DNA from 4 places in the Neobacillus pocheonensis genome. Region 1 is predicted to be linked to each of the others. Evidence: riboswitches for the same ligand, from Rfam matches in the RefSeq annotation. Region 1 holds a riboswitch; each other region holds the start of a gene.
What was found. A riboswitch is a leader RNA that binds a small molecule or an ion and turns the genes downstream of it on or off. The one in region 1 is predicted to bind cyclic di-GMP.

Region 1 (7,587 bases):
CTTTCCTTTTTCTTTAGGTCAATATTTCCATCAAACTAAGGACAAGCCATTTCATCAACTTTCTGTCATATCAAAGCGTTAGTAACATTTTACCTCGATTGTGGAAGGAAGATATATTAAGCATGTAGTAGATCAGTATAATGGTTATGCTACAGAAGTTGAAAAAAGTTAGGAATAGACCGCTCGGTGATTTTTTCGGAAGCTGAAGAAGAAGGAGAATGTGCTGGCGGCAATTACAAGCCTAAAGTTTATTGATTATGTAAATGAAAATAGACTACCTGTTTTCCTTTAAGTTGGAGAAAAGGTAGTCTATTCTTTCTTGTTGAATTCTATTTATCTGCTTTAACTGGGGTTTCAGATGTATTGTTTGCCTTGTCGGTTGCAGTTACAATTAGATTCAAACCTTGGGTATTAATAGCAAAGCTAAAATGACCTTGTGAGTCTGCTGTTCCGCTAGTAAGGACATCACCTTTCGTACCGCCAGCATTTTGTTGATAAACAACAATGCTTGCCCCTGGTTCTGCAGATCCTGAAACAGTTATCATTCTATCTTGGCCATTACCTATATAAGAAGCAGTAACTGCTGCTAAGCTAGGCGCTGTTTTATCAACGGTAAACGACACAGTTGTTTGATTTCCAGCTGCGTCTCTTACAACAAGGGTATGAAACCCTTCAGAAGTAATAGTTGTTCCAAGAAGGAATGTATTTCCGTTTAAAGTTGCTGTTCCTTCGTTGGAAGAAGGAGTTACGTTAACATTGTAGTACTGATTGTTAACTACACCACTTACTTTAGGTGCTGTTTTATCAATGGTAAATGATACAGTTGTTGAATTACCAACTCCATCGGTAACAATTAAGGTATAGCTGCCTTCCGCTGAAACCTTTGTTCCAGAAGTAAATGGCTGGCCGTTTAGAGTGGCGGTTCCCTTATTAAATGTAGGAGTGACATCCGTATTATAAGCTGATCCATTAATGATGCCGCTTACGGTCGGCGGTGTTTTCACAATGTTGGATACTTTTACTGTTTTTCTCGTTACGTTTCCAGCTAAATCTGTAGCAACAAATTCAAACTCCCCATTCGAAGTGAACTTGTGAGATGTAGTGTTTAATGTTCCTTCTTCATTCATAGATACTGTAACGACAACATCTCCGTTGGTTGGATCTGTATTGTAAGGATCAACAGTGATGACAGGAGCCGTTTTATCAATATTTGTGATAGTAACCGGATGGATTGTTTCATTGCCTGCTGCATCGGTTGCAACAAAGTTAAAAGTACCGTTTTCAGTGAATGTATGGCTTGTTGTATTCAAGGTGCCTTCATTAGTTGAAGCGGTAACAATTACATCCTGGTTGGTCGGATTAGTATTATAATCTAATACTGTAATGACAGGGGCCACTTTATCGATGTTATCGATGGTCACTTTCGTTGTTGTTACATTGCCTGCAAGGTCAGTCGCAACGAACTCAAATTCATCATTTTTCGTGAAGGTATAGCTTTCTTGATTTAGTGTGCCAGGCTCATTCATGCTGACATTAACAGTAATGTCGTGATTCGTTGGGCTCTTTACATAATCGTTAACATTAATTTCTGGTGCAACCTTATCAATGTTAGAAATGGTTACAACCTTTTTTGTTATATTTCCTGCACGGTCCGTAGCAATGAATGTAAAATCGCCGTTTTCTGTGAAAGTATGACTTTGTGTATTTAAGGTGCCTTCCTCATCCATCGTTACTTCTACAGTAATATCTTGATTGGTCCAATTAGTATTATAAGGTCTCACTGTAATCTCAGGTGCTCTCTTATCAATGTTAGTAATTTGTACCGTGTGCCTTGTAATATTACCAGCGAGGTCAGTTGCTACGAATGTAAAGCTACCGTTTTCGGTGAAGGTATGACTTGTTTCATTAAGCGTTCCTTCTTCACTCATACTCGCAGTAACTGTTATATCTTGATTGGTCCAATCGGTTGAATAATCACCAGTCATAATTTCAGGAGCTACTTTGTCAATGTTCTGTACACTTACTTGAGCTGCTCCTGTATTTCCAGCTTTATCAACAAACATAAATTCATATGTTCCATTTTCTGTAAAGGTTATACTTGGAGAACCTTCATTATTAAGAATCGTTACCTCTTCACTAGGATCAATGGTCACAACTACATCTTGATTTGTAAGTTTAGTAGTTGAATAGTTTACAACAGCTGTAGGAGCCACTTTATCGATGGTTGCAACATTAACGTCTATGGTTCCTTTATTGCCAGCTGCATCAACGAAATTCAAATTCACCGTTTCATTTTCAGTAAAGGTAAGATTATACGTTAAATCTTCAACTTGAGTAAATGTAACTGTATCAGGTAAATTTAGATTCTCAAATATAACAGGCTCCGTAGTTGTAAGCGTTGCTGTTACATCTTGGTTTGTCCAATCAGTAGTTGAGTAAGTGAGTGAACCGACTGGAGCCTCTTTATCAATATTTTGGACTGACACAGGAACGGAACCAGGGTTCCCGGCTTTATCAACAAACTTTAATTCAAAGCTGCCATTTTCTGAAAAGGTTAGAGTGTTAGCATCTTTATCAAACTTTATTGTCTCAGGCAATTCATCAATATTAGTATATGTTACAGTATCATTAGGTGCTATAGTTGCTACCACGTCTGTATTAATGGGTGAGGTTGTGGAGTATGTTACCTTGGCCTCAGGAGCCACTTTATCAATATTATCAATAGTCACTGTTTTCTCAGATGTATTTCCAGCTTTATCCTTAGCTGTAAAGGTAAAGCTGCCATTTTCATCAAAGGTATGGCCGCGAGCATTCATAGTACCTTCTTCATTGATGCTTGCATTAACTGTAATGCTTTGATTCGTCCAATCTTTAGAGTAATCGGCAATAATGATGTCTGGTGGAGTTAAATCGACTGTTTGGGTTACTGGTTTTGCGAGAGTATGTACGGCACCGGCAGTTTTACCATTTTGGTAAACCGTATAAGCTTCAACCGTAATCGTTTCGTCCTTCTTTTGAGCCAGATTATCTGGATTTAAGTTGTACTCATATTCAAATGTCCAGGTAGTGTCATTCAATTTTATTATCTGGGCGTTTACTATTTTCCCATTTACTTTCAGTTCCAATTTTGGACCATCAATGACTACCTTACCACTTAACTTGACTGTACTTGCATTGTTAACTCTGGCAGGAATGGGATTTAAGGTAGTAATACCTGTTGTTTTTTCTAAATCTGTTCTCCCTGTTGAAGATGAAACATCTGCTTTTGCAGGGGTTGTTGTTGCAGCAAGGATGGTCGGTGCACTTGGACTTAGTACTAAGGTGCTTGCCAGAACGACAGAACCTAATTTTCTAACCTGTTTCTTTTTCATTTTTTGCTCTCCTCTTATTATATTAGTAATGTAAATAAGAGGGCCGGTTACACTAGTAGCTCCTTATAGCCCAAGTGTCCAGGTAAAGGCTATAATTCAACGCTTCCCTAATAAGACTGGATTAGAACCGTAATATAGGTTGTCCAGTTTTATGTAATCCCCGATGTTTTGACACATTTCGTGGCAACTTCGATATATCGAACATCGTTTTATGAGAATATTATAAAATAATCCAATGGTAATAGGTATTTATTCCCTTCGACAAACCTCCATAAGTTTTCGACAAAGTCGTAAAAAATGGTTCCGGTGCCTGTCACCACTCTAAAGTGGGAGAAAGAACTTCTACACAGAATCTCATTCGTGTCCATTTGGATCATATATTCAGAGAGTTTCAAGGAAAAAGCGTGTGGGTGAAAGTTAAGCGGAACAAAAGGTTGTGGAGAAGTATACTACACAAACTAATGGAACAGATTAATTCAATAGATGGTCAACCATATTTGCATGTAAAACGTGTTAATAATAAAGAACTACATAATGGTGATGGTTAAAATAGAACCCCTTGCAAATAGCAAATCCATATCAGGCGGAAGAGAGTTATATAAATATTTAAAGAGAAGGACGGGAGCCTTCTCTTTTAATGTTCATATGAAAATGTCTAGAGCTTTTTTAATTGAAACAATAGCTGCTTCAAATTTCTTAATCTTTTCCTCTAAAAGCATAGCTATGTAGCCTTCAACATATCCTTCGCCGCTTTCTGGTTCAGATTCCTCGATTATTGAATCATAACGTTCAATTGTAGCTCTCATTTCATCTATTCCCTCTACCAGGTAAGTAATCGCTTTTGTAAGTGATTCTTTAACGTTATCAGGATATAGCAAGAGCAACAATCCCTCTGCCTTGTCATCCAATGCGGCTAGGGATTCCATCGTAAATAAGGAATCTTCAAGAACATCGATCGCTGCTTTTGTGGTTCCGGTGCCTGTGGTCAAGCCCCCAATTTATAGACATATTTAAAATACGACATTATGCTATTTTTTGGTACTTACGATAGTAATCTTTAGGAGAAATGAATCGAGTTTTTGTTGGATTCGTTTCTCATTGTAATATCGAACAAATCTTTTTAAATCTTCCTCAAAGGAAGGAAGTTTTACTTCGTAGAAGCAAGGAAACTCTGTTTTAAGCTGAGAAAAGAAGCTTTCAATAACGGCGTTATCCCAACAGTTAGCTTTTCGGGACATACTAGGAGTGAACTTTAATTTCTTCACTAGTTTATTATGCTCGAAAGATCGGTAAAAGCTTCCTTGATCACTGTGGATTATAACGCCCTCTAATGATTTTAATTTTCTTCTTTTTTGAGCAGCTTCAATTGTAGCTTTAATAAGCTCTTTGTTTGGACTGGAGCTAACCTGTACAGCGAGTAATTCACGGTTAAATAAATCCATTAACGCTGAAATGTAATATTTCTTATCCTCCACCCAAACCTCAGTCATATCCGTCACCCATTTTTGATCTGGATGAGTGGCTTCGAAGTCTCTATTCAGGAGGTTTTCATAGACATAACCAGCAGCCTTTCCTTTGGATTCTTTGGTAGTCTTTGGACGTCGTACAGTTGCTTTGATATTTGATTCTCTCATAATGCGAGCTACTTTTTTATGGTTAACAAGCGTCCCCTTGGCAGATAAATACTTGGCAATTCGTTTTGCGCCGTAGGTGCCTTGGTGAAGAGAAAAGACCCTTTTTATCTTGGTCAGTAACTCACGGTCTTTAGCTGATACCTGAGCCTTTGGTCTTTTAAGATAGGAATAATAACCACTTGGAGAAACTCCCAGGACAGAACAAAGTAGGCGAACTGAATAATCCTTCCTCAAGTACGTAATAGCCTCAAATATCTTGCTTATTCGTTCTCCTTGAGAAAGGCCTGGAACTTTTTTAATATCTCATTCTCCAATTCTTTTTCTTTTAGTTTTTTCTCTAACGCTCTCACTTTTTGACTATTATTTTTAGATTGAGGCGATTGGTGTGAGTTAGGATTTTTAAGTCCGTCCTCGCCGTTCTCTTTATATAAATTAACCCCCCGGTTCACAGTATCACGGTGTAGGCCTAAATCGTCCGCCACTTCTATAACTGATTTCTTTCCTTCTAGAATTTGTTGTACTGCTTCTATTTTAATTTCGACACTTGTATGTTTTTTGGCCATTCTAGTTGTTCCCCTGAGATGCAGATATGTCGTGTTTTAATCTATACTATATGTCCATTATAAGGGGGTCAACCACTGTCACCGCCCGATATTTGTCGAAGATTGATAGGGTTTTATTTTATTAGAAAATGATAGAATAGAGTTGCAACTGAATATTGTGAGGGTGGCCGGTTGTTGATCATCTTTTCCTTTATTAAGGAAGGAGGTGATGTTTCCAGGAAACTTTTCTTGAAATTCTACGAGAGATTTTAAAAGGAATTTTGCGTGAAGTTAGTGCTTATTTCTTTCGGAAAAACGTTCTAGAAAACAAGAAAACCACCCTACGCCGTAAGCAAAAGGGTGGTTCGCTCAAATAACCAACTTTAACAACCATCACCCTAACGGTAGAGGTTGCATGGAGAAGTGTTAGCAGCACTTCTCTTTTTTATTATATGTCTATTATATACAAAAAAATTCCTAATTAAAAGTGATTCCGGTGGTGTCGGAGTTCCGGTGCCTGTCGCCACTCGAATTTTGTCAAAGGTTGATTAACTTTAGGAATCTTTTTTATAACCTTTTGAAGGATTTTAGTTGTTTCTGTAGAAATTTAATTGTAGAAACCTCATTTTTACTACTCTTCTTATTTTCTTTTAACCATCACCCCACATTTTTTCCTAATTATCTGAGTTCATTTCTATGACTTTTCAATTTGTTTTAGAGGAACAATTCAATATTTATTTGGAGGTTTTTTTATGACGGTTAAAGTTTCAAGTATCGGTCTAAAAGGACTGGAAGGATATCGTGTTCAAGTGGAAGTGAAGATTTCACCGGGTACAGAATCGATGGTGATTGTTGGCTTGCCAGATGCGTCGGTCAAGGAGTCCAGAGAAAGGGTGGTAGCTGCCATTAGTCACTTCAAGGTAGATGTCACAGATCAGAAGGTTGTTGTCAATCTATCGCCATCTGAACAGAAGAAAAATGGGCCGCTATTTGATTTAGCCATAGCGATTGCTGTTTTAAAGGAACTGAATGTGATAAAATGTAAAATTCCGAATGAAGCAGTCTTTATTGGTGCTTTATCACTTGATGGGGTCATTGTAAAAGCCGAAGGGATGCTGCCGGCATTGATATCCGCAAAGAACCTTGGAGTAAAAAAAGTTTACCTCCCGTATGATCCGACAATACCGTTTAATATGATAGAAGACTTGGAATGTATTGTTGTTCAACATATTGAAGAAGTAGTACAGCAAATTGACGGACAAGAACTTCTGCCATTACTGCCTATATTTACTTCGAACGAGCAAATGCCTCTTTTCTCTAGCCCCCCACTAAAAGATTTCTGTCATGTAATTGGCCATACACAAGCGAAAAGAGCACTAGAAATCGCCGCTGCGGGTGAACACAATGTTCTAATGAGCGGACCACCGGGATGCGGAAAAAGCTTGCTGGCAGAGACCTTTCCTTCGATATTACCGGCCTTAACTAACCAGGCACAGCTAGAGGTGTTAAGCCTTTATCAACTCGCGGGGGAAAGACGAAACCTATATTCTCATGCACCATATAGACATCCACATCATTCCGCCTCTTCGGTTTCCATTATTGGAGGTGGATCAACACCACGGCCTGGGGAAATTTCACTTGCTCATCATGGTGTATTGTTTCTAGATGAAATAGCCGAATTCACCAAGAAAACCATTGATATGCTCAGACAGCCCCTTGAAACCGGACAAGTAACCATTAGCAGAGCCCATTCAACAGTGACTTATCCTTCATCATTTATCCTTATTGGCGCGATGAATCCTTGCCCATGCGGGTACCTCGGATCTAATCATCATTACTGTACATGTACAGAAAAGCAAGTTCAAACCTATCGAAACAGATTATCAGGACCGGTGTATGATCGGATTGATATTCTATTATCGCTGCAATCGATAAACTTAAATCAGCCAACCAAGCATCAAGAGTCCTCGAGTGAAATTCGAAAGCGGATAGAAGAAGCCAGATCGCTTCAGTATTTACGCTATCAAACTGAAATTTCAA
Region 2 (7,587 bases), on a different contig from region 1:
GCAAGGCCGACAACAACGAGGCCAATCAGCCTGATGAATTTAACAATAGCGGCATTGGCTGGAGATTGTACGACCAAATCAATGAAACGATGAAGGAAATCACCAAAACGGCGGGTTATTCGAATGACGCTTACCTTACGAAATCACTAAGCCAGCTTGATAATCAAGTCGATTCCTGGGAGAAGCGATTGCAGCGAAAAGAAGATTACTATTGGAAGCAGTTTACGGCGATGGAACAAGCCATCCAAAAATCAAACTCACAAAGCAGCTGGTTAATGCAGCAAATGGGCGGTGGAATGTAATCTTGTATCAACAAAAATTGGCATTACTTAAAACCTATTACCAGCTAACCAGGCAATTACTTAACGAAATCAATGACGAAGCACCTGAACCCATCCAAGCACTAATGAATGAACGCCAAAATTGCATCGAAGAAATAAACCAACTCGATCGAAGCGCCGGGCAGATTCTCATCAACCCGGCATTGAAGGAACTACTGCAGAGCATCTTTCCAATGGAAAAAGCGCTTCAGGATAAACTAAACGCACAAAAGCAAAAGATTCTAGCAAACATTTACTCGTTAAAAAAAGAAAAAAACATCAAACAGCATTACGGGGAGCCGGCTGCTGTTTTCACAGGCTTATTTTATGATAAAAGAAAATAATGGAAAGGTGTGAAGATTATGTCACTTAACACAGCCTACCAGGCATATGAAAATAATCAAGTTTTATATGCAAAGGGGGAAGAGTTGACCCTGCTTTTATTTAAAGGGGCAATAAAATTTATTGAGCAGGCAAAACTAGCAATCGAAAAAAACGATTGGCAACGAGTCCATAACCGGATTATTAAAGCACAGAATATTATCACAGAATTAATGGTGACTCTCAATATGGACATAGAAATTTCACAATCACTCGTCCTACTATATGACTATATGAAACGAAGATTAATTGAAGCGAATGTGAAAAAAGACGCTGTAATTTTGCATGAAATCCAGGAAATGCTGACAGAATTGCTAGGTACTTGGATAGAGGTAATGAAAATGGTAAGGCCTGCTTAATCATAAGTAGGTCTTTTTTTGTTTTTTATCATTGTAATATTTATTAGTACATTGTAATATAATAATATTGGTGAAAATTCGACCAATAATACCAGAAAACGACATTTACAATCCGATAATGGCAAACCTGGGGAAATCCAGGGACGCAAAGCTATAGGGGCTAACATCTATCAAGATTATGCCAGCCAGTTGCCGAAGAGTTATAGTTTAGCTTGCTATGCACTATTCTTCGGAATAGTGCATTTTTTTGCCTTTAAACGGATTAGGAATATTTTCCGATATCTTTAGGAGGTTACTTATGCTTCAAAACATTTCAATCCTTCAAAAAGCTTTAGATGCTTCTGTGTTAAGACACAATACCATTTCAAACAATCTAGCAAATGTTAGTACTCCTAATTACAAGCCACAAAAAGTAGTTTTTGAGGAAATGTTAAAGGGGGAACTTACAAACTCCAATTTTATCGGGAAACGGACAAGTTCCAAGCATATCCCAATTGGGGGTTCACTCACTCAAGCTTATGTTACCGAGCAACCAGTGATGATGCAAAATAGTGGGAATGGAGTTGACGTCGATCAGGAAATGACTGACTTAACCAAAAACTCCATTTGGTACCAAACGTTAACGTATCAGATAGGTGAAGAATTCAATCTATTAAAAACAGCCATAAGGTCAAGGTAGGTGATTAGCCATGTCCATGTTCCAGCCATTAAATATCAGTTCTTCCGCCTTAACAGCGGAACGTCTGAAAATGGATATTATTTCTTCCAATATCGCCAATGCCACCACAACTAGAGGGAAATTGGTGAATGGGGAATGGATCCCTTATCGAAGAAAGATGGTTGAGGTCGAACCAAATGGAACAGCGCCATTTAGTTCCTATTTAAACAATGAAATGAGTGCAAATGGTGTCAAAGTAACTGGGATTGTGGAGGATAAGACCCCGTTTCAGCCCGTTTACGACCCGACCAATCCAGATGCAAATAAAGAAGGGTACGTCATGATGCCAAACGTCGATATCACCAAAGAAATGGTCGATCTTATGAGTGCCTCCAGGGCCTATGAAGCAAATGTAACGGCCTTCAATGTTGGAAAAACCATGTCTTTAAAAGCTTTAGATATTGGTAAATAAGGAGTTTAAAAGATGAAAATTGAACAGTTCATTCCATCCGCATCCTCGTTTTTACAAACAAACCGTAATGTTGATGTTGTTTCACACCCAAAAACTTCCTTCTCTTCAGCTCTAGGGGAAGCATTGCAAAGCGCCAACGAAACGATTGTCAACGCAGAAAAAATGTCCGAAAAAATCGCAACCGGTGAAATAAAAAATATTCATGATGTCACCATTGCAGCACAAAAAGCACAAATTGCACTGCAACTTACCACCCAGGTAAGGGATAAAGTGGTTGAATCCTATCAGGAAATTATGAGAATGCAAGTTTAATGAGGAGATCCTATGAAACAAAAGATCGTAGGCTTTACGGAAAAAATATCGCAGTTTTGGAAAAATACTAGCCCAAAAAGCAAAACCTTATATCTTGGCAGTTTTATCTTCTTTATTGCTATTATCAGTTTTGCCCTATTCTTTTTATTCAGAACGAATTATGTACCCCTTTATAGCAATAGTTTAAGTCAAAAAGAAATCGGCGACATCAAAGCCGCTATGGAAAAACAAGGGTTCACCGATTACAAAATCGCCAGCAATGGCACGCAAATCCTTGTTCCCAAGGAATCGGCGCCGGATCTCATTGTGAATTTGGCTTCTGAAGGTCTTCCTAAAAGCGGTCCCATCAGCTTTTCAGATCAGACGAAGGATTTAAAATTTGGGGTGACCGAGCAGGAATTGGATGTCATTGAGCGGGAAACGATTCAAAAGCAATTGGCAAATTTGATGACAAAGATTAGCGGAGTCAAAAGCGCTGAAGTTATGATTACCATGCCAAAGGAGAGCGTCTTTATCAGACCCGAAAAGGAAGATAAAGCTAGTGCCTCCATTATTGTGGACTTGGAGCCCGGGACGGAGCTTGAACAGGGGCAAATTAAAGCACTCTACTTTTTAGCTTCCAGAAGTATCCCGAATCTGCCAAAAGAAAACATTGTGATAACCGACCAATCAGGGCAGTTATTGACATTGGCGGACGCAGGTGAAACGGACGATGTTGGTTCCTACGATAAACAACGAACGATTAAGCAAAAGGTAGAGGCCGACATTCAGCGCAGCATTCAACAGATGCTGGGGACGATGCTTGGACAGGACAAGGTGTACGTCCAAACCTTTGCGAAGCTGAATTTTGATAAGGTGAAAACAGAGCAAAGCTTAGTGGAGCCTGCGGACAAGGATAAAAATGAAGGCATCGCGGTAAGTGTTGAAAAGATTAGTAAAGTATACACCGGAAAGGGAACACCGGCAGCAGGAGGAACTGCAGGAACAGCTGAGGGAGATGTTCCAGCCTATGCCTCAAGCGATTCCTCCGGAAACAATGACTACAAGGAAACAGAAGAAAGAATCAATTATGAAGTGAATCGGATTACGAAAGAGATTATTCAAAGTCCTTATACCATCGAAGATTTAACCATCAATGTTGGTGTCGAACCGCCAAATCCGAAAAATCGGAACTCACTGACACCAGAAACCCAGGATAACATCCGCAATATTATTGCCAATGTCGTCCGTACGGCCATTGATTCGGATAATACGAAAACCGATGCGGATATCAGCAACCGAATTACCGTCTTCCCGAGAGAATTTTCCGAAAAAACCAATTTGGAGGCTGCACCAGCCAAAGATCCCGAAAAAGAATCGTATCTGAATTATATTTTAATCGGAGCAGCTGCCTTAGCACTAATCATCGCTGGGATTGTCGCAGTACGATTAATCAGTCGAAGAAAAGATCAAGACCTTGAACCGATTTCCGAGTTTTTGGAGGCCAAAAAACTCAATGAGTTTGAAGTAGACATAGCGGAAAAGGAAACGGTCCAAAAAGAAATTAACCAATTGGCAGGTAAAAATACAGAGGAATTCGTGGAGCTTTTGCGCTACTGGTTAAAAGAAGAAAAGGAGGGATAAGATGCGCAGGCTAACAGGACTTCAAAAGGTGGCGATTCTATTAGTCTCGCTCGGAAAAGAAGGCTCTTCTACGATTTATAAGCATCTTAGGGAAGAGGAAGTGGAATTATTAACGAAGGAAATTGCCAATCTTCAATGGATTGACCCTAAGGTGAAGGAAGATGTCTTGAATGAATTTTACAAAATGGCGTCGGAACGAAATGTAGTCTCCAAAGGGGGAGAACATTTCGCCAAGGATTTATTAGCCCTCTCCTTTGGTGAAGAGAAAGCAAAGGAAATGCTGCACCGCTCTTCCGAAAAAAATCTAAAGAAACCTTTTTATTTTGCCCATCGGGCAGAACCGGTGCAGATTTTGAATCTGCTGCAATATGAAAATTCGCAGACAATTGCCCTTGTTTTATCCTATTTAGATTCAACGAAAGCTTCGGCCATCCTATCTTCCTTCCCAGCGGAAAAGCAGACAGAGATTGCCAAAAAAATTGCCTTAATGGATACCGTCTCCCCGGAAGTGGTCCGGCAGGTAGAAGAAGTGCTCCAGGAAAAGCTGGCGACAACCTCTTCGCAGGATTATACGGTTAACAATGGTATCGATAATATTGTCAATATTTTAACCGGCGTTGATCGCGGGACAGAAAAACATATTTTAGAATCGTTATCGGCAGAGAGCCCAAATCTGGCAGAGGAAATTAAAGGAAAGATGTTTATCTTTGAAGATATTGCTTTATTGGATAACCATTCCATTCAAAGAATCCTCCGTGACGTCGATAGTGAGGATCTGTATTTGGCCTTGAAAATTGCCAGTGAGGACCTAAAAGAGGCCGTTTATCGAAACATCTCGAAAAGAAGGGCCGAGATGCTTGAGGAACAAGGAAAGTATGATAAACCGGTAAGGCTGAAGGAAGCGGAAGAAGCACAAGGCCGCATCGTCAGAATTGTCCGCAAGCTGGAAGAAGAAGGGGCAATCATGATTGAAAGAAGGAGTGGAGAAGCCGTTGTCGTCTAAAATCTTCAAATCCACCACCATTCCTCCCATCATCGAAGCCAAAATGCTTATTTTTAAAAAGAGAATAGATGTTGATTCGAGCCGTTCGATCGAGCAGGGGCTAACCGCGGAGGAAATGCTGCAAAACGCGGAGCAGCAGGCTTCGGAATTGCTGAAGCAAGCGAACGAGCAAATTCAAAGAGAAAAAGAAAAAGCGGCTGCCGAGCTGGAAATGTGGAAGCATTCGGAACAAGAAAAGGTTATGGCCAGGCTGGATGAAATCAAGCAGCAGGGCTTTCAGGATGGGTACGACACCGGAATGCGTCAGGCTGAGGACGACTATACCTCGAAAATTCAATTAGCAGGAGAGATTTTAGAAAAAGCCTATAAAGAAAAGAAGGAAATTATCAAGGAAGCTGAACCATTTGTCATCGACCTCTCGATTCAAATGGCGGCAAAAATTATTCAGAAGGAATTAGAAACGAATCCGGATGTGCTGATCCATATGATTAAACAAAGCCTGTACTATTCCAATGAACGCTCGATGATTTCGATTTGTGTTAGCCCAGACGACTTCATCTTTGTTCAAAATCAGCGAAATCAACTGTTGGAAGCGCTGGAGGGACAAATTGAAGTGAAGATTTTGCCGGAGCATTCGATTGAAAAAGGCGGCTGCGTGATTCGGACTTCTTATGGCAGCATTGATGCCCGGATTGATGTGCAGCTGAAAGAAATCAAACAAGCGCTGCTAAAAACGTTACAGGATGATTCTTATGAAGAAGACACTAGTACTTGATAAATACCTGCATACTTTGGAGACCATTAATCCAATCAAATTCAATGGGAAAGTCACGCAGGTGATTGGTTTAACAATTGAGTCACAGGGACCAGATGTGAAGCTCGGGGATGTGTGCCACATTTATCCATCTGCCAATGAACCACCATTAGAAGCAGAGGTGGTCGGCTTTAAAGGAAACCGGGTGTTGTTAATGCCCTTAGGAGAGATTTTATCGATCGGACCTGGCTGTGAGGTGGTTTCAACCGGAAAACCGTTAACCGTCAAAGTCGGTATGGAATTACTGGGGAAGGTTTTGGATGGTTTAGGCAAACCGATGGATGAGAGTCCGCTTCCTTCTGGGTTAGTTGAAGTGATTACGAACAATAATCCACCCAACCCGTTAAAACGCCCGAGAATTCACCAACCGCTCAATGTGGGTGTTCGTTCGATTGATGGGCTGCTGACGATTGGCAAAGGCCAAAGGGTCGGCATTTTTGCTGGTAGTGGTGTAGGGAAAAGTACATTACTGGGAATGATTGCGCGGAACACCAGTGCCGATGTCAATGTCATTGGTCTCATCGGTGAACGAGGACGAGAGGTTCTTGATTTTATCGAAAGAGACCTGGGGAAGGAAGGGCTGGAAAGGTCAGTCGTCGTCGTGGCTACAAGCGACCAGCCAGCTTTAGTGAGAATCAAGGGTGCAATTATTGCGACTACGATTGCTGAATTTTTTCGTGATCAAGGTTTAAGTGTGAATCTGATGATTGATTCTGTAACGCGTTACGCGATGGCGCAACGTGAAATCGGACTGGCCATTGGCGAGCCGCCGACCACAAAAGGGTATACCCCTTCCGTGTTTGCCATGCTGCCCAAGCTGTTAGAGCGTGCAGGCACAGGGCCGAAGGGAGAAATTACAGCTTTTTACACGGTCCTGGTTGACGGTGATGATATGAATGAGCCGATTGCGGATACGGCCAGAGGAATCCTTGACGGGCACATCGTCTTAGACCGGAAACTGGCGCAGCAGGGACACTTTCCTTCTATTAACATATTAAACAGCGTCAGCCGAGTGATGAAGGATATTGCCTTGAAGGAGCATCAGTATGCAGCAGAGGTGATGAAGCAGTACATGGCGATTTATAAGGAAGCAGAGGATTTAATCAAGATTGGTGCCTATAAACAGGGAACGAATGAAGAAATCGATTTATCGCTGAAGTATAAAGGCTGGATTGACAGTTTCTTAAAGCAAGGGGTTAATGAGGCATCCCATTTAGATGATTCCATACAGACCATGATTCAACAATTTGGGGAGATGGTACCATGAGTTTTCAATTCCGCTTTGAAAAAATATTGACGATGAAGGAAAAAGAAAAGGAATCGGCTTTAAATGAAATGAATGTTGTTAAACGAATAAAAGAATCAGCAGAAAACCAATTGCTGGATTTGATTCGAAAAAAAGACGGCTACGAAAAGGACTATCAAAGGTTTCTGCAGGGCTCCATCACAATTACAGACATGAAGGAGCGGGAGCAATATCTTTTATTTCTCAACAAGCAAATTGAAAAGGCTAAGACAAAGGTCTTCGATATAACAAGGGAATTTAACCTAAAAAAAACACAGCTATTGACCAAAAACCAGGAAGAAAAGATGTGGAGCACGTGGCGGGAAAAATCCTTTGAAGAATATACCGAGAAGGTTAACC
Region 3 (7,587 bases), on a different contig from region 1:
CAAAGAGTTGGTAGAAATGAAAGCGAGCCCTGCAGGCGTCCTATACTTTCATGTCCATAATCCATTTATTAATTCGACAAAAATGCTGACAATCGATGAAATTGAAAATCAAATCATGAAAAAATTTAAAATGAATGGTTTAATGTTAAGTGATCAAAATGTCATCCGCTTGATGGACCAAACCCTTGAATCCGGTGATTCGCAAATTATTGCGGCAGGTATTAAAAAGGACGGCAATATGACGAAAAAATCAAAGGTCGCGAGTTTAGATGAATTTGATAATCTAAAGTCTTTTGTCCGTCAATTGTATCAAAAAACAGGAAATGCGATTGTCGATGGCGAGATTGGCATTGCCCCATTTAAACTGAAGGATAAAACACCTTGTACCTTTTGTTCCTATAAATCAGTATGCCAATTTGATGAATCCATTGAAAATAATCGATACCGGATTCTTACTCCTCATTCGAAGGAAGAGGTTTTGGAGTTAATCAGAAATGAGGTACAAGATCATGAGTAAGCATTTTGTTATTCCCCCAAAGCCAGAGGGGGTTACTTGGACAGACGATCAGTGGAAAGCGATTATGGCAAGGGATAAGGATATTCTTGTTGCTGCAGCAGCAGGGTCAGGAAAAACGGCTGTTCTAGTCGAGAGAATCATCCGCAAAATTCTTTCTGAAGATAACCCAATTGATGTTGATGAATTATTAGTGGTGACTTTTACAAATGCCTCGGCAGCGGAAATGCGCCACCGGATTGGCGAAGCATTGGAAAGGGCAATCGATGCCGATCCTGGTTCCCGTCATTTAAGAAAACAGCTCAGCTTATTGAATAAAGCCTCCATTTCAACGCTGCATTCTTTTTGCATGGAAGTGATCCGAAAATATTATTATTTAATCGATATCGATCCGGGATTTAGAATAGCTGATGAAACGGAAGCGCAATTACTTAGAGATGAAGTAATGGATGAGTTGTTTGAAGAGGAATATGGGAAAAAAGAAAATGAAACCTTTTTTAATTTGGTTGATTCTTTCACAAGTGATCGGAGTGATATTGCCTTAATGGACATTGTCCGGTCGATTTATGACTTTGCCAAGTCCAATCCTCTTCCTGAGGAATATTTACATGGGGTTGTGTCCATGTATGATGTGGGTGAGGTAACCAATATAGAGGAGCTGCCATTTATCCAAGCACTTCTTTTTGATATTGAATTACAATTGGAAGCAGCAAAAGAAATGATCCAAAAGGGCTTGGAAATGACAAAGCTTCCAGGGGGTCCTTCCACTCGAGCAGAAAATTTTTTAGCTGATCTAAATGTCATTGATACCCTTATTTTAGCCAAAAAGGATTCATGGGCGACGTTGTATCAGGCCATGCAAGCCTGGTCATTTTCAACTGCCAAAAGGTTGAAAAAGGGCGAGTATGATGAAGAACTGACAGAAAAAGCCCAAAAGCTTCGTGAAAAAGCGAAGAAAAAAATTCAGGACCTTAAAGAAGAGCTATTTTCCCGAAAACCAGAAAGTTTTTTGCGTGATATGGAGGAAATGAGCCCTATCGTTGAAACACTTGTCCATCTCGTTAAAGAATTTTCCTTAAGGTTTGAAAAAGCGAAAAGAGAGAAGGGGCTTGTCGATTATGCGGATTTGGAGCATTATTGCCTTGAAATTTTGACTGGAAACATTTCGGCTGGAGGAAAATTTCTCCCATCTGAAGCAGCCCTAGATTACCGAAGCCACTTTAAAGAGGTTTATTGCGATGAGTACCAAGACACAAATATGGTACAGGAAACGATATTAAAACTGGTATCAAAACCCGACGAGGCCAATGGAAACCTATTCATGGTGGGCGATGTAAAACAATCGATCTACCGTTTCCGCTTGGCAGAACCGAATCTTTTTTTAGGGAAATATAATCGCTTCCGTCTGGATGGAGACTTATCAGGACTTAGAATAGATTTAGCTCAGAATTTCCGGAGCCGAAAAGAAGTCCTCGATGCCACCAATTATTTATTTAAGCAAATTATGGGTGTGAAAGTCGGGGAAATTGAATATGATGAGGCGGCAGAATTGAAAAACGGTGCTCCTTATCCGGAGGATACACCCTTTCCAGTAGAAGTTATCATTATAGACCAATCAGCAGAAACGACGGAGCCACAGTCAGACAACCTCTCTGAAGCTAATCCTGAAGCTGAAACGGTTGAATTTGATCAGGCTGATCTTGAACAGTCGCAGTTAGAAGCAAGAGTAATAGCCTCAAAAATTAAAGAATTAGTAAGCAGCGGTGCTCCTGTTTATAATACAAAGACAAAATCAGAACGGCCAATCATGTATCGGGATGTTGTCATACTCCTTAGATCCATGACGTGGGCGCCGCAAATTATGGAAGAGTTCAAACAGCAGGGTATTCCTATCTACGCCAATTTATCAACAGGCTATTTTGAAGCGACCGAAGTGGCGATTATGCTATCGCTGCTCCGGGTTATTGATAATCCATACCAGGACATTCCATTAGCATCGGTATTACGTTCGCCAATCGTAGGTTTAAATGAAGAAGAGTTATCAAAGATTCGCATTCATCAGAAAAGAGGGTCCTTTTGGGATGCTGTTACTGCTTTTTGCAGGAGCAAGTCTGTAGAAAGCACTGGCGCTTTTTATGAAAAAGTACGCCGTTTTTACGACTCATTAAAAGATTGGCGGAGTTTAGCACGCCAAGGCTCACTTTCAGAGCTTATTTTGCAGCTTTTCAGGGACACACAGTTTTATGATTTTGTCGGTGGGCTCCCAGGCGGAAAACAAAGACAGGCGAATTTACGAGCCCTTTATGATAGGGCACGGGGTTATGAACAAACCTCCTTTCGTGGATTGTTTCGTTTTCTACGTTTTGTGGAGCGAATGATGGAAAGAGGGGACGACCTTGGGGCAGCTAGAGCGCTTGGTGAGCAGGAGGATGTCGTTCGGATCATGACGATTCATAGCAGTAAAGGGTTAGAATTTCCAGTGGTATTTATGGCTGGAATGGCTAGAAACTTTAATATGACTGATATACGTAAACCCTATATGCTCGATAAGGAATTCGGATTCGCCACCAAGTATGTTAACGCGATGAAACGAATCACCTATCCTTCCCTTCCACAAATTGCATTTAAGCGTAAAAAGAAAATGGAAATGCTTGCAGAAGAAATGCGCGTTTTATATGTGGCCATGACTAGAGCGAAGGAGAAGCTTTATTTGTCGGCCACTTTAAAAGACGCGATTAAAAAGATTAATCAATGGAAAGATGTATCCTCTAATCAGGAATGGCTGTTAAAAGACTATGAGCGGGCAAGCAGCACTAGCTATATTGACTGGATTGGGCCGGCCCTTATCCGCCATCAAGACAGTAAGGTTTTAAGTGCTCCAGGGGAGACGATTCCGCTTGCCCCTGAAGAAATTGCACATCATCCATCCTCATGGAAAATTACAATCATGCGTGCTGAGGAAATTAAAGAACAGGAAGTAACTTTAGACATTGAAGAGGATCAATACATGGAATTGGTTCAAAGTTTGAAAGGTGTTCCAGTAACGTCTAAATTTTCTGCAGAAATTAAATCAAGACTTGACTGGCAATATTCACACCAAAATGCTGCACGCTTTCGCTCTAAGCAATCTGTTTCCGAAATGAAACGCCAGCGGGAAATAGCTGACGAGCAAAGCGGGACCGATCTTGTTCACAGGATTAAAAAGCCGATTTTAAAAAGGCCAAAATTTATGCAGGAAAAATCATTAAGCCCTGCTGAGCGTGGTACTGCCATGCATATGGTGATGCAGCATGTGGATTTGTCTGAGCAAGTTACAATCGAATCCATTCAAAAACAGTTAACCACGATGGTTCACAATGAATTATTAACGGTGGAGCAAGCCGAAATCATTGACTTAGGGTTAATTGTGCAATTTTTTCAAACAGAATTGGGGCAGAAATATTTTCATGCTAAGGCAATCTTCCGAGAAATTCCATTTACCCTTTCATTGGCTGCACAAGATGTTTACCCCAATTGGAAGGACGAGGATGAATCTGTCTTTGTCCAAGGGATTATCGACTGTATCTTAGAGGATGAGAAGGGACTTATCCTTATTGATTATAAATCCGATGGCATAACAGACAGGTATAAGGGCGGCTTTGAACAGGCTAGACCCATACTTGAAGACAGATACAGGCTGCAAATTAACCTTTATACAAAAGCCATTGAGCAAATTTGGAAAAAAGAAGTTTCCGAAAGGTATTTATTTTTCTTTGATGGGGCTCATGTTTTGAACATTGATGAGAAAAAATAAAAAAATGACATAAACCAACACTTTGGTTTATGTCATTTTTAATTATTTCCTGCTATAGGCTGGTCAATTAAATTAGTATCAAGTACGTTGGTACCGTTAAGCCCGTTATTAGTTACAATTAATCCTCCAGTATTAAATGCTCCTGAACCAGCAGCCGTTTTGGAGGCGCTTTTTGGAGATATATAAACGGTATCGCCGAATTGCACTATTCCCCCGCCTACATTAACAATTTGTACTGGACCAATAATTGCTGGCATGGAAAACATCCTTTGCGTTAATTGTATGGTTTCATTCTACTGACAGCCTATGCTTTCATCGTTGTCCCTGTTCTTCCTTCTTGTTCTCGATACCCTCATCAGTCCTAGGAACTGGGAGAAGCTGTCTAATATGCTTAACTCGCGCTTCCATGGAAACATGTTTACTGTTTCCAACATGTAAAAGAGAGGATGAAGAGACACCGATAATGTCAATATTGTTTACTTTGATTAATGGGCATTGATTGTGAGTTAAGAAAGAAATTGGTTCATTTATGAGTGGAAGAGGTATGGGTTCAGAAAAAACGCGATAGGGGGAGAGATTTCCCTCATTTCCATAAAAAATTTCTGCTTCCCTTTGGACAGCTAAAGCTCGGGATAATCCATTCACAATACAGGAATCGCCCAATTGAAAAATGGAGGCGAAAGAAAAAATCTCAACGTTTATTTTGTCAACACAAGAAGTCCTTTCAAACATAATTATCTCCCTTCCGGTGATAACGGAACAAACGGTCCAATGATTAACGATTCCGCTGGGGTATCAAATGTGGACGCAAGCTGGATTGTTTCTGTATCGCCCACGAGGACTAAGGAGGAACTCGCGACCCCGATGATTCGGATATTTCCTACACAAAGCTCTCTGTTATAGACCTCAAAGTTCATTTTGATTCATTCCTTTCACATTGTCCGGCAGATTCTTAAAAAATAAATAGACGCCATTTTGTATTTCCTGTTTTAACGATTCAATAATGAACTCCTCTAAATTTTCATTTTCAGAAGCAGTGTTTCTTGCTTTGTTGGAATTTAGATGGTATTCCACCCTGTTAGGGAGCTGTTTGATAATGTCTTGTTTTATAAACGATAAATAAGATTCATTTGGTTGAACACCTAATTCCCTTTCGGTACTTTCGACCAATAGTGGTAAATCAGTTTCTAGAAATCTATAGATTGCCTCTTCTATTTTCATTGATCGTTGCATTTGGTCTTTTGGAGCAATAGGAGTGGTAAGTGATTGATTTTGTACCGCAAAGTCTTCGATTGCTGACATATCTGATGGATTTAAGCCAATATTTAACGTTCCTTCAAGAGTCTCAACCTTCAATTGATCAAATTTGTATTCAATTTTGTCGACGTGTATGGCCCTCTTTTCGCTTAATTGTTTCATCTCTTCCCTCATTTTTTGGATGACGGACTCCAATGCAGCAATTCTTTGCTCTTGCGCTTGGAGAGTCATCTGGAACCATTGAAGGTATTTGTAAAAATCTTGATACATTCAATCACCTCACTATTTTTCAGTCATCCGTACCGGCGCCTGTAAGGGGACAGCTGGTGCACTCACTGAGGTTGGTGGCAGCTGTCCAACTTTTTTTGCAGTGGGTGCAGGCCCTGTAAAACCACCAGTATTATAAAGATGTGCAACTGGTTTAATTATTCCTGCACTGCCAATTTGGAAGACAGAGGAATTTGTTATACCGCTAATTTTTATAAAATTAATGTGAATGGACTGCTGTATATAATAATTCATTGTAGACCACCCATTCATTAAGCATTGAGTGCAATTCCTTGATCGTATACATCAGAATCAGCCGTGTTAGTCGAACTTACGTTGTTATTAAGATGTAAACTTTCTCCGGTATTAAAAGATCCTGCTCCGGAAAAGGTTTTGGCTGTCGAGAGTGGCATTATCTTATAGACGTCGCCAATATGGAAAACAGAACTGCTTCCAAGCGTTATCACCTGTGCAACTCCAACAATTGCTGGCATATTCAACACCCTTTTTCATGTTTATCTTTTACATTCTATGATTGGGCGCTTTTAATGTGATTCATTCGCCCAAATAAAGTTAAGGGCAGAAAAATGAACAGGTGCAGACAGAAATAGGTCCAATGAACTATTGTTTAAAGATTAAAATGATAAAATAGTAGGATTTTCGATAGGAGTAAAACATCCTATGATAGGATTAAAGAGTTCAGTCAAGGATAAAAGTACTGATTCTCGATAAAGGCAAAACTGGTGAAAATCAGTGACGCAAAGCTAAAGGGGCTTCGGTACCAATGTACTATGCCAGCCAGTTACCGAAAGAGGAGGACGACTGAATGGGACTATTACAGAGCATTCAAGAAAGTGGTAATCAAACAGGCGGGGGAATGAAAAAAGAGATTTCTTCCCGTGAAAATCTATCATTAACACCAAAACTTAAAATGATCACGCCTTTTCATGTGTTTGGGCCTATTTATCCACTCATTTTGGATAAGGATGTTTCCGAAATTTTGGTGAATGGTCCAAACGAAGTGTATTGTGAACAGAAAGGTAAAATACTTTTAACATCAATTCAATTCAATGATAATGAACATTTAATAAGTATTATTAAAAAAATAATCTCTACTTTCGGAAGAAGAATTGACGAAAATTCACCGGTCGTCGATATCAGGCCGTCGGTTGATGCACGTATTATCGCCATCATTCCACCACTAGCATCAAACGGACCGATGATTACCATCACAAAATATCCAAAAAAGATTTAAGCAATGAATTAGTAACAATTCCATAATAAATATGTATTTTTGAATGTCTTTTTTCGTCTTTTTTAGCTTCATATGTTATGATAGTTTCGAATTAAAGGAAACTACATACATTTGAGGAGGCATTTTAATTGATACACGGCCATATTACTGCATGGGTTTTAGCTCTAATATTATTTTTCGTGGCTCTGTCTTTACATAAGAGTGGAAAAGCAAAAGGTGTAAAGATTTTACAAATGATTTTACGTGTCCTATACCTGCTTATTATAGCGTCAGGCGTGGGTCTTCTGTTTATGGTTTACAGAATTGATGTTTGGTACATTTTAAAAGCAATTGTGGGACTATGGATTATTGGCTTATTTGAAATGATTCTTAGCCGGGTTGTTAATAATAGAAATACTTCTGTATTTTGGATTCAATTTGTGGTTGCTTGGCTGCTTGTTTTATATTTAGGTTTTGTGCGATTGCCAATGTCGTTTTTACATCCTTAATAGATAAGAAAAA
Region 4 (7,587 bases), on a different contig from region 1:
ATGGGACCAATGACAACTGCGATATTAATAGATGTATAGAAAATGGCAAAAACACTGCTGCGATGTTTTTCGTCGACAACATCGGCTACCATCGCTTGACTTGCAGGCCAGTAAAAGGAACCGAAAACACCTGCAACGGCAAACGATAGAAAGCCCACCAAAGGAGAATGAAACCAAGGAGAGCTTGCAATGGCAAATGCTAAAAAGGAAAGTCCCTGTCCGATGGCGGATAGAACCATCATACGTTTACGTCCGAAGCGGTCGGCGCAGTATCCGCCCATCAGGTTGGCTATCACGGAAAAGATCTGTGAGAATACCAACAATAATCCTGCTTTATTCTTGCCAAATTCTTCTGCAAAATAAATCGTTAAAAAAGGGAAAAACATCCAAAAAGTAATGTTCATCATGGCTTCACTAAATAAGCGAACCTTTAGATTTGGATCCCAATCCTTTATCTTCATGCTGTATCCTCATTTCCATTTTTGATGCCATTTCATCATACTAGAATCTAGCCCTTAAATGGAACAGTTTTATTATTATTTTTGTACGTATGCTATATTTAACTTATGGAAATTGAAAGGATGTATTAAATATGGCAAAAAGTGTTGTAATTGCTGAAAAACCTTCTGTTGCACGTGATATTGCACGTGTACTTAATTGTAATAAAAAAGGAAATGGGTATCTAGAAGGTAATAAATATATTGTAACGTGGGCACTAGGGCACCTAGTCACCCTTGCTGACCCAGAAAGTTACGATGTGAAATATAAAACATGGAATTTAGAAGACCTGCCTATGCTGCCTGATCGTTTGAAATTGACCGTCATTAAGCAGACTGGAAAACAGTTTAATGACGTTAAGAGTCAACTGATAAGAAAGGATGTCACCGAAATAATCGTGGCTACAGACGCAGGAAGAGAGGGAGAATTAGTTGCACGTTGGATTATTGATAAAGTAAAAGTCAATAAACCGATTAAACGACTATGGATCTCATCTGTTACCGATAAAGCAATAAAAGACGGTTTTGCCAACTTGAAGCCTGGCAAGTCTTATGACAATTTGTATGCTTCAGCTGTCGCCCGCTCAGAAGCGGATTGGTATATTGGTCTAAATGCAACCCGCGCATTAACAACCAGATTCAATGCCCAATTAAACTGCGGTCGTGTTCAAACACCAACTGTTGCCATGATTGCTGCTCGTGAGGATGAAATTAAAAATTTCAAAGCGCAAACCTATTATGGCATTGAAGCCCAAACGTCGAACAATTTAAAGCTGACTTGGCAAGATGCAAAAGGGAATAGTCGCAGCTTTGAGAAGGAAAAAACCGATGCGATTGTCAAAAGAATAGGTAAACAAAATGCGATTGTAACAGAAATTGAGAAAAAACCGAAAAAGTCTTTTTCCCCAGCACTTTATGATTTAACAGAATTGCAACGGGATGCGAATAAAATCTTTGGTTACTCTGCAAAAGAAACGTTAAACATTATGCAAAAGCTGTATGAGCAACATAAAGTTTTAACATATCCGCGTACGGATTCGCGATACATTTCTTCAGATATTGTAGGAACGCTTCCAGAACGATTGAGAGCATGTGGGGTAGGAGAATATCGTCCTTTAACGAATAAGATTTTAAGCAAGCCGATAAAAGTTTCTAAAGCATTTGTCGATGATAGCAAAGTTTCAGATCACCATGCCATTATTCCAACAGAAAGCTATGTAAACTTCTCAGCCTTCACAGATAAAGAACGGAAAATTTATGACTTAGTTGTAAAACGATTCTTAGCAGTATTATTCCCGGCTTTCGAGTATGAGCAATTAACGCTGCGTGCGAAAATCGGTGATGAGAACTTCGTTGCTAGGGGAAAAACTATTTTATCAATTGGTTGGAAAGAAGTATACGGAAATCGCTTTGAAGATGACGATGCAGCAGATGACCTAAAGGAACAGATTTTACCTCGCATTGAAAAAGGCGACACATTAATCGTGAAACTAATGGCCCAAACATCTGGTCAAACTAATCCACCTGCACGATTTAATGAGGCAACATTACTTTCGGCCATGGAAAACCCTACGAAATATATGGAAACAAAAAATAAACAACTGGCAGAAACGTTAAAATCAACTGGTGGTTTAGGTACTGTTGCTACACGTGCTGATATAATTGAAAAGCTATTCAATTCATTCTTAATCGAAAAGCGCGGCAAAGACATTCATATTACTTCTAAAGGTCGTCAATTGTTAGATTTAGTCCCTGAAGAGCTAAAATCTCCTACTTTGACTGCTGAATGGGAACAAAAGCTTGATCAGATTGCTCATGGCAAGTTGAAAAAAGACGTTTTTATCAGTGAAATGAAAAACTACACAAAAGAAATCGTTGCAGAAATTAAAACAAGTAATAAAAAATACAAGCATGACAATATTTCTACAAAAAATTGTCCGGACTGTGGAAAACCAATGCTTGAAGTGAATGGCAAAAAAGGTAAGATGCTCGTGTGCCAAGATCGGGAATGCGGTCATCGTAAAAATGTATCACGAGTCACAAATGCACGCTGCCCACAATGCCATAAAAAACTAGAGCTTCGCGGTGAAGGCGAAGGACAAATCTTTGCATGTAAATGTGGATACCGTGAAAAACTATCTGCTTTTGAAGCTCGCCGCAAAAAAGAAACCGGCGGCAAGGTGGATAAACGGACTGTACAAAAGTATTTGAAAAATCAACAAAAAGATGAAGAACCATTGAATAATGCATTGGCAGAAGCATTAAAAGGGTTAAAATTGGATTAACACACAAATATTGGGGCTATTCACAAAGATTTAATATCTTTATGAATAGCCCTTTTATCAATTTTTTACCTTTCATTTATTATCGTGCTAAAGTGTTATCGTGCTAAAATTCAGAAAATTTTATTGACAGTAAGGGTTTACATCACATACAATAATTATCAATACAATAGTTTTTTAATCCATTTGAATGGAATGATAACCTATGAGGCATCACAAAAAAATCGTTCAATATTCCGTTATATTCATAAAAGAGGCTGGACTCCTTATCTAATCTGAAAAGGAATCCAGCCTCTTTCTTTATTATACTAAAGTATTAGAGGAGAGAGAAAAATGATTACACTTACTGGTAATAGTTTAACGTTAGAGCAAATGAAGGATGTTTTATTTCGCAAGCAAAAGGTCCGCGCTTCAGAACAAAGTATGGAAGCTGCTGCAAAGAGCAGAGAAGCAGTGGAACGTATTGTAGCAGAATCAAAGGTTGTTTATGGAATTACAACAGGCTTTGGTAAGTTTAGTGATGTATTAATTGACAAAGACCATGTCCAGGATCTACAGCTTAACTTAATTCGTTCACATGCCTGCGGTGTCGGCGAACCATTTCCTGAGGTTGTAGCAAAAGCAATGGTTCTTCTTCGAGCTAATGCACTTTTAAAGGGCTTTTCAGGAATCAGACCACTTGTTATTGAAAAGCTAATTGAATTAGTAAATAAAGATATTATCCCTGTCATTCCACAGCAAGGATCGCTTGGAGCGAGCGGCGATTTAGCGCCATTATCACATCTTGCCTTAGTTTTAATCGGGGAAGGCGAAGTTTTTTACAAGGGAAATCGTATAGATGCCCTTTGTGCACTGCAACAGGAAGAAATCCTTCCAGTTACACTTGAAGCGAAGGAAGGGCTTGCACTTATAAACGGTACTCAAGCAATGACGGCAATGGGAGTTGTCGGCTATTTAGAGGCAGAACAGTTGGCACACGAAAGCGAACTTATTGCTTCCATGACAATTGAGGGATTAAATGGAATTATCGATGCTTTTGCCGAAGAAGTACATGTGGCGAGAGGTTATCAACAACAGATTGATACGGCGGCAAGAATCCGCAAGTATTTAAGTGATAGTTTATTAACGACAATGCAAGGCGAGCTTAGAGTCCAAGATGCTTATTCTCTTCGCTGTATCCCACAAGTCCACGGAGCATCATGGCAGGCTCTTGATTATGTAAAAGAGAAATTAGAAATTGAAATGAATGCTGCTACAGACAATCCGTTAATCTTCGATGATGGGGAAAAGGTCATCTCAGGAGGAAACTTCCACGGCCAGCCGATTGCTTTTGCCATGGACTTTATGAAAATTGCCGTTGCGGAGTTAGCCAATATTTCTGAAAGAAGGATCGAGCGATTAATCAATCCGCAATTAAATGATTTACCGCCATTCTTAAGTCCTGAACCAGGCTTGCAGTCAGGTGCTATGATTATGCAATACGTAGCTGCTTCACTTGTTTCAGAAAATAAAACTCTTGCCCATCCAGCTAGCGTGGATTCAATTCCGTCATCTGCGAATCAAGAAGACCATGTCAGCATGGGAACCATCGCTTCTAGACATGCTTATCAAATCATACAAAACACAAGAAAGGTTCTTGCGATTGAGTTGATTTGTGCGATGCAGGCAGTAGAATTCCGCGGTATCGAAAAAATGGCAACACACACAAAAATGTTTTTTGAAAAAGGTCGTGAACAAGTGCCTGCGATTACTCAGGACCGTGTATTTTCTAAAGATATTGAAAAGGCATCCGAGTGGCTTAAAGATATTGAATTTTCACAGATGGTTAGGAGCTTAAAGGAAACATATTAAAGGTAAAAAAGGCGTGAATTGCTCACGCCTTTTTACTCTGTCTGATTTGGCAGTATGCGGGCTGTATCTCCGCGGTCGCCATCTTCCTCAATTCTATTTTTAAATGCTTCTTGAGTTACAATGAATTCTTCATCGCCAATGGCTTCCTTCCCATGCTTTTCCGCAAGGCTATTCTGAGGAAACTCACCGGGATGGTGTTTTCTTTTGTGGTTAAAATGTTCTCCACGAGCCAAACTTAACACTCCTTTCGTTTATGCATGTAGCATTCCCCAACAGAATAGAAATAATTACTTGTACGAAAAGGCGCAGCTTTTAAATCTAAATTAAAAATTGATATAATTAACTTAGATATATGGTAAAAAGGAGGCGTTAGCATGGATATGTTTCATATTGTCTCGGAAGACCGTATTAAAAAAGCCTATAAAGATGGTGAGTTCGAAAATCTTCCAGGGCTCGGTAAGCCAATGCAGTTAGAGGATTTATCGGGAATTCCTGAGGAGCTGCGGATGGCTTATAAAATGTTGAAAAATGCAGGTTATACACAGGACGAAAGTCATTTACGGCAGGAATTAATGACAATTGAGGATTTAATTAAAAAAACAGATGAAATAAGTGAAAGAGAAAACCTACAAAGAAAATTGAATGAGAAACTAATTCGTTTCAATCAGTTAATGTCCAAACGAGGGGTAAAGACGAATTCCTCTATTTTTAAAAATTATGAGTTAAAGATGCAAAATAAGCTAAAATAAAAAAAGCTGCGCGATGGGAGTTATACAAGTTCACTCTTCGCCAGCTTTTTCTTCTGTTTTTGCAGGTTTGCATATTCGGTCAAGCATAAACCCTGCAAATACCATAAAGGCAATCGGAATTGAGAAGTTTAAGACATGAATAAAGGTCATGGAACTTCACCACCCAAATTTATTGGAATATTAATAATATTAAGCATATTTATATGTTGTTTACATTATATGTTATTTGTCACAATTTAGACAAATGTTTTGCGCATAAAAAAGCGGGATTAATTTCTGTTAGTTTATTAAAAAAGTAAGGCTTATTTGGAAAAGGGTGAAAATTTCGACGTTGATTTCTTCCCTTTTTCTATTATCGAACCTAGAAATGTAAGAATTCTGGAAGTTTTTTGTAGGATTATAGAATTATTTGTAAAAAAAAAATGTTAGAAAATTAGAATAAAATGACAAAATCCAACACCCTGTTATAAATGGACTATATATAATGAACATATCGATAACGATTAAGTATTTAGGCCTAGGTAAGTTGGGTGATGGTTGGATTGCCTGTGATGAGAGTGGTTCATTCGAAACAGAAAAGGGCAAACCTATTGAAAAATAGGGACGCAAAGCCGAGGGTCTAAGGTGAGCATTTGCTTTCTAGGATGGCCGGGCTACCTGGAATACGACATGTATTTTAGGGGTGAAAACGATGGTGATTACAGAAAGAAAAATGGAAGTCATCGATGAGGAATGGTTGGCACTTATTTTTGAAGCAAAAGAGCTAGGATTATCATTAGATGAAGTTCGTGAGTTCCTCAATCAAAATCAGCTAAATGAGTTAATAACCAAGAACATCTGAGTACATATTTAGTATCAAAAAAGCATTCTACAAAAAACGTCATGTTTTGTAGAATGCTTTTTCTTTTAATAAAACTAAAATCCCTATTGGTTATTATTTTGGTTAGTTCGCCACTTATTAAATTCTAGAAACTCACGGAATTGATCTTTTGATACACCGGAATTCATGGCTTCCTGAACGATATTCATCCATTCACTATCTAACTCAGTTTTATCAATTTGTTCATGAATTAAATGTTCGACTGGAAGATTTAATACAGAAGCAATCTTTTCAAGAAACTGAATTGAAGGATTTTTTTGTAGGTTTCTTTCAAGTGAACTTAAATAAGATTTAGCGACACCCGCTTGCTCAGCAAGTTCGGATAGTGACATTTTCTTTTCTAAGCGAAATTTTTTTACGCGGTCACCAATCATTGAGCCTCACACACCTATTATTATTATATATACGTTAATTCTACCAAAAAGAATAGAAAAGTACCATATTACGAACGAACGATTATGACGATATTTTGAACGTTGAGAAAGTTTTCATAGTACTAAAGTAATTTTGAAAAAATAAATGGATAGAGTTAATATTAATAGTGTTGCCAATTTAGTCATAAAGTATAATTTTTACATAAGTATGCTTCATTAATGAACTATATTGCTTTACATACATAAAATTAAACAAAAAGGAAGGGGACCCCAACATGATTGTACTTAAATCACAACGGGAAATTGAAGCTATGAAAAAGGCGGGAGAAATACTGGCTGCCTGTCATAAAGAAATCGCCAAACTCATTAAGCCAGGTATTACAACTTGGGAAATTGATCAATTCGTCGAACAATTTCTAAATAAACATAATGCCACCCCTGAGCAAAAGGGTTATAAAGGATATGAATTTGCAACTTGCGCAAGCATAAATGATGAAATTTGCCATGGGTTTCCTAGGAAAGACGCATTAAAAGAAGGAGATATTGTTACCATTGATATGGTGGTCAATTACAATGGAGCCTTGGCAGACTCGGCGTGGTCCTATGCAGTTGGCCCGGTTTCAAAGGAGACAGACCATTTATTAAACGTAACTAAAGAAGCATTATACAAAGGGATTGAGCAGGCAGTTCCTGGCAATCGGATTGGGGATATAGGACATGCCATTCAAAAATACGTTGAAAGTGAAGGTTTTTCGGTTGTTCGCGACTTTATTGGACATGGTATTGGAACGGTAATCCACGAAAAACCTGATGTTCCTCATTACGGTCTGCCGGGAAAAGGCCCCCGGATTAAGGAAGGAATGGTTTTTACAATTGAACCGATGGTAAACGTCGGCAGGTACCAAACGAAGATGGATAACAATGGCTGGACAGCTCGGACCATCGATGGTAAAT

Region 2: it holds a riboswitch for cyclic di-GMP, as region 1 does, so the genes downstream of both, flgB (flagellar basal body rod protein FlgB) here and ABES02_RS23615 (Ig-like domain-containing protein) in region 1, are expected to answer to the same signal.
Region 3: it holds a riboswitch for cyclic di-GMP, as region 1 does, so the genes downstream of both, ABES02_RS27120 (hypothetical protein) here and ABES02_RS23615 (Ig-like domain-containing protein) in region 1, are expected to answer to the same signal.
Region 4: it holds a riboswitch for cyclic di-GMP, as region 1 does, so the genes downstream of both, ABES02_RS10060 (anti-repressor SinI family protein) here and ABES02_RS23615 (Ig-like domain-containing protein) in region 1, are expected to answer to the same signal.

Annotation. Positions count from the first base shown of each region.
Region 1 is NZ_JBCNAD010000045.1:112,051-119,637, reverse strand. Features, by position in the region: gene ABES02_RS23615 (Ig-like domain-containing protein) at 330-3,371, opposite strand; cyclic di-GMP riboswitch class II at 3,404-3,487, opposite strand; gene ABES02_RS23610 (hypothetical protein) at 4,013-4,360, opposite strand; gene ABES02_RS23605 (IS3 family transposase) at 4,400-5,260, opposite strand; gene ABES02_RS23600 (transposase) at 5,266-5,568, opposite strand; gene ABES02_RS23595 (YifB family Mg chelatase-like AAA ATPase) at 6,300-7,587, shown strand, end outside.
Region 2 is NZ_JBCNAD010000001.1:52,721-60,307, reverse strand. Features, by position in the region: gene fliD (flagellar filament capping protein FliD) at 1-302, shown strand, start outside; gene ABES02_RS00340 (hypothetical protein) at 305-664, shown strand; gene fliS (flagellar export chaperone FliS) at 683-1,060, shown strand; cyclic di-GMP riboswitch class I at 1,171-1,257, shown strand; gene flgB (flagellar basal body rod protein FlgB) at 1,359-1,739, shown strand; gene flgC (flagellar basal body rod protein FlgC) at 1,756-2,190, shown strand; gene fliE (flagellar hook-basal body complex protein FliE) at 2,203-2,502, shown strand; gene fliF (flagellar basal-body MS-ring/collar protein FliF) at 2,515-4,125, shown strand; gene fliG (flagellar motor switch protein FliG) at 4,127-5,128, shown strand; gene ABES02_RS00305 (FliH/SctL family protein) at 5,094-5,903, shown strand; gene fliI (flagellar protein export ATPase FliI) at 5,872-7,209, shown strand; gene fliJ (flagellar export protein FliJ) at 7,206-7,587, shown strand, end outside.
Region 3 is NZ_JBCNAD010000066.1:4,317-11,903, reverse strand. Features, by position in the region: gene addB (helicase-exonuclease AddAB subunit AddB) at 1-517, shown strand, start outside; gene addA (helicase-exonuclease AddAB subunit AddA) at 510-4,307, shown strand; gene ABES02_RS27150 (spore germination protein) at 4,346-4,564, opposite strand; gene ABES02_RS27145 (spore germination protein GerPE) at 4,620-5,039, opposite strand; gene ABES02_RS27140 (spore gernimation protein GerPD) at 5,042-5,224, opposite strand; gene gerPC (spore germination protein GerPC) at 5,214-5,834, opposite strand; gene ABES02_RS27130 (spore germination protein GerPB) at 5,847-6,086, opposite strand; gene ABES02_RS27125 (spore germination protein) at 6,104-6,325, opposite strand; cyclic di-GMP riboswitch class I at 6,555-6,641, shown strand; gene ABES02_RS27120 (hypothetical protein) at 6,658-7,086, shown strand; gene ABES02_RS27115 (YisL family protein) at 7,215-7,574, shown strand.
Region 4 is NZ_JBCNAD010000019.1:87,814-95,400, reverse strand. Features, by position in the region: gene ABES02_RS10085 (MDR family MFS transporter) at 1-461, opposite strand, end outside; gene ABES02_RS10080 (DNA topoisomerase III) at 593-2,782, shown strand; gene hutH (histidine ammonia-lyase) at 3,113-4,630, shown strand; gene ABES02_RS10070 (hypothetical protein) at 4,663-4,872, opposite strand; gene ABES02_RS10065 (DnaJ family domain-containing protein) at 5,005-5,379, shown strand; cyclic di-GMP riboswitch class I at 5,950-6,040, shown strand; gene ABES02_RS10060 (anti-repressor SinI family protein) at 6,071-6,220, shown strand; gene ABES02_RS10055 (helix-turn-helix domain-containing protein) at 6,304-6,633, opposite strand; gene map (type I methionyl aminopeptidase) at 6,909-7,587, shown strand, end outside.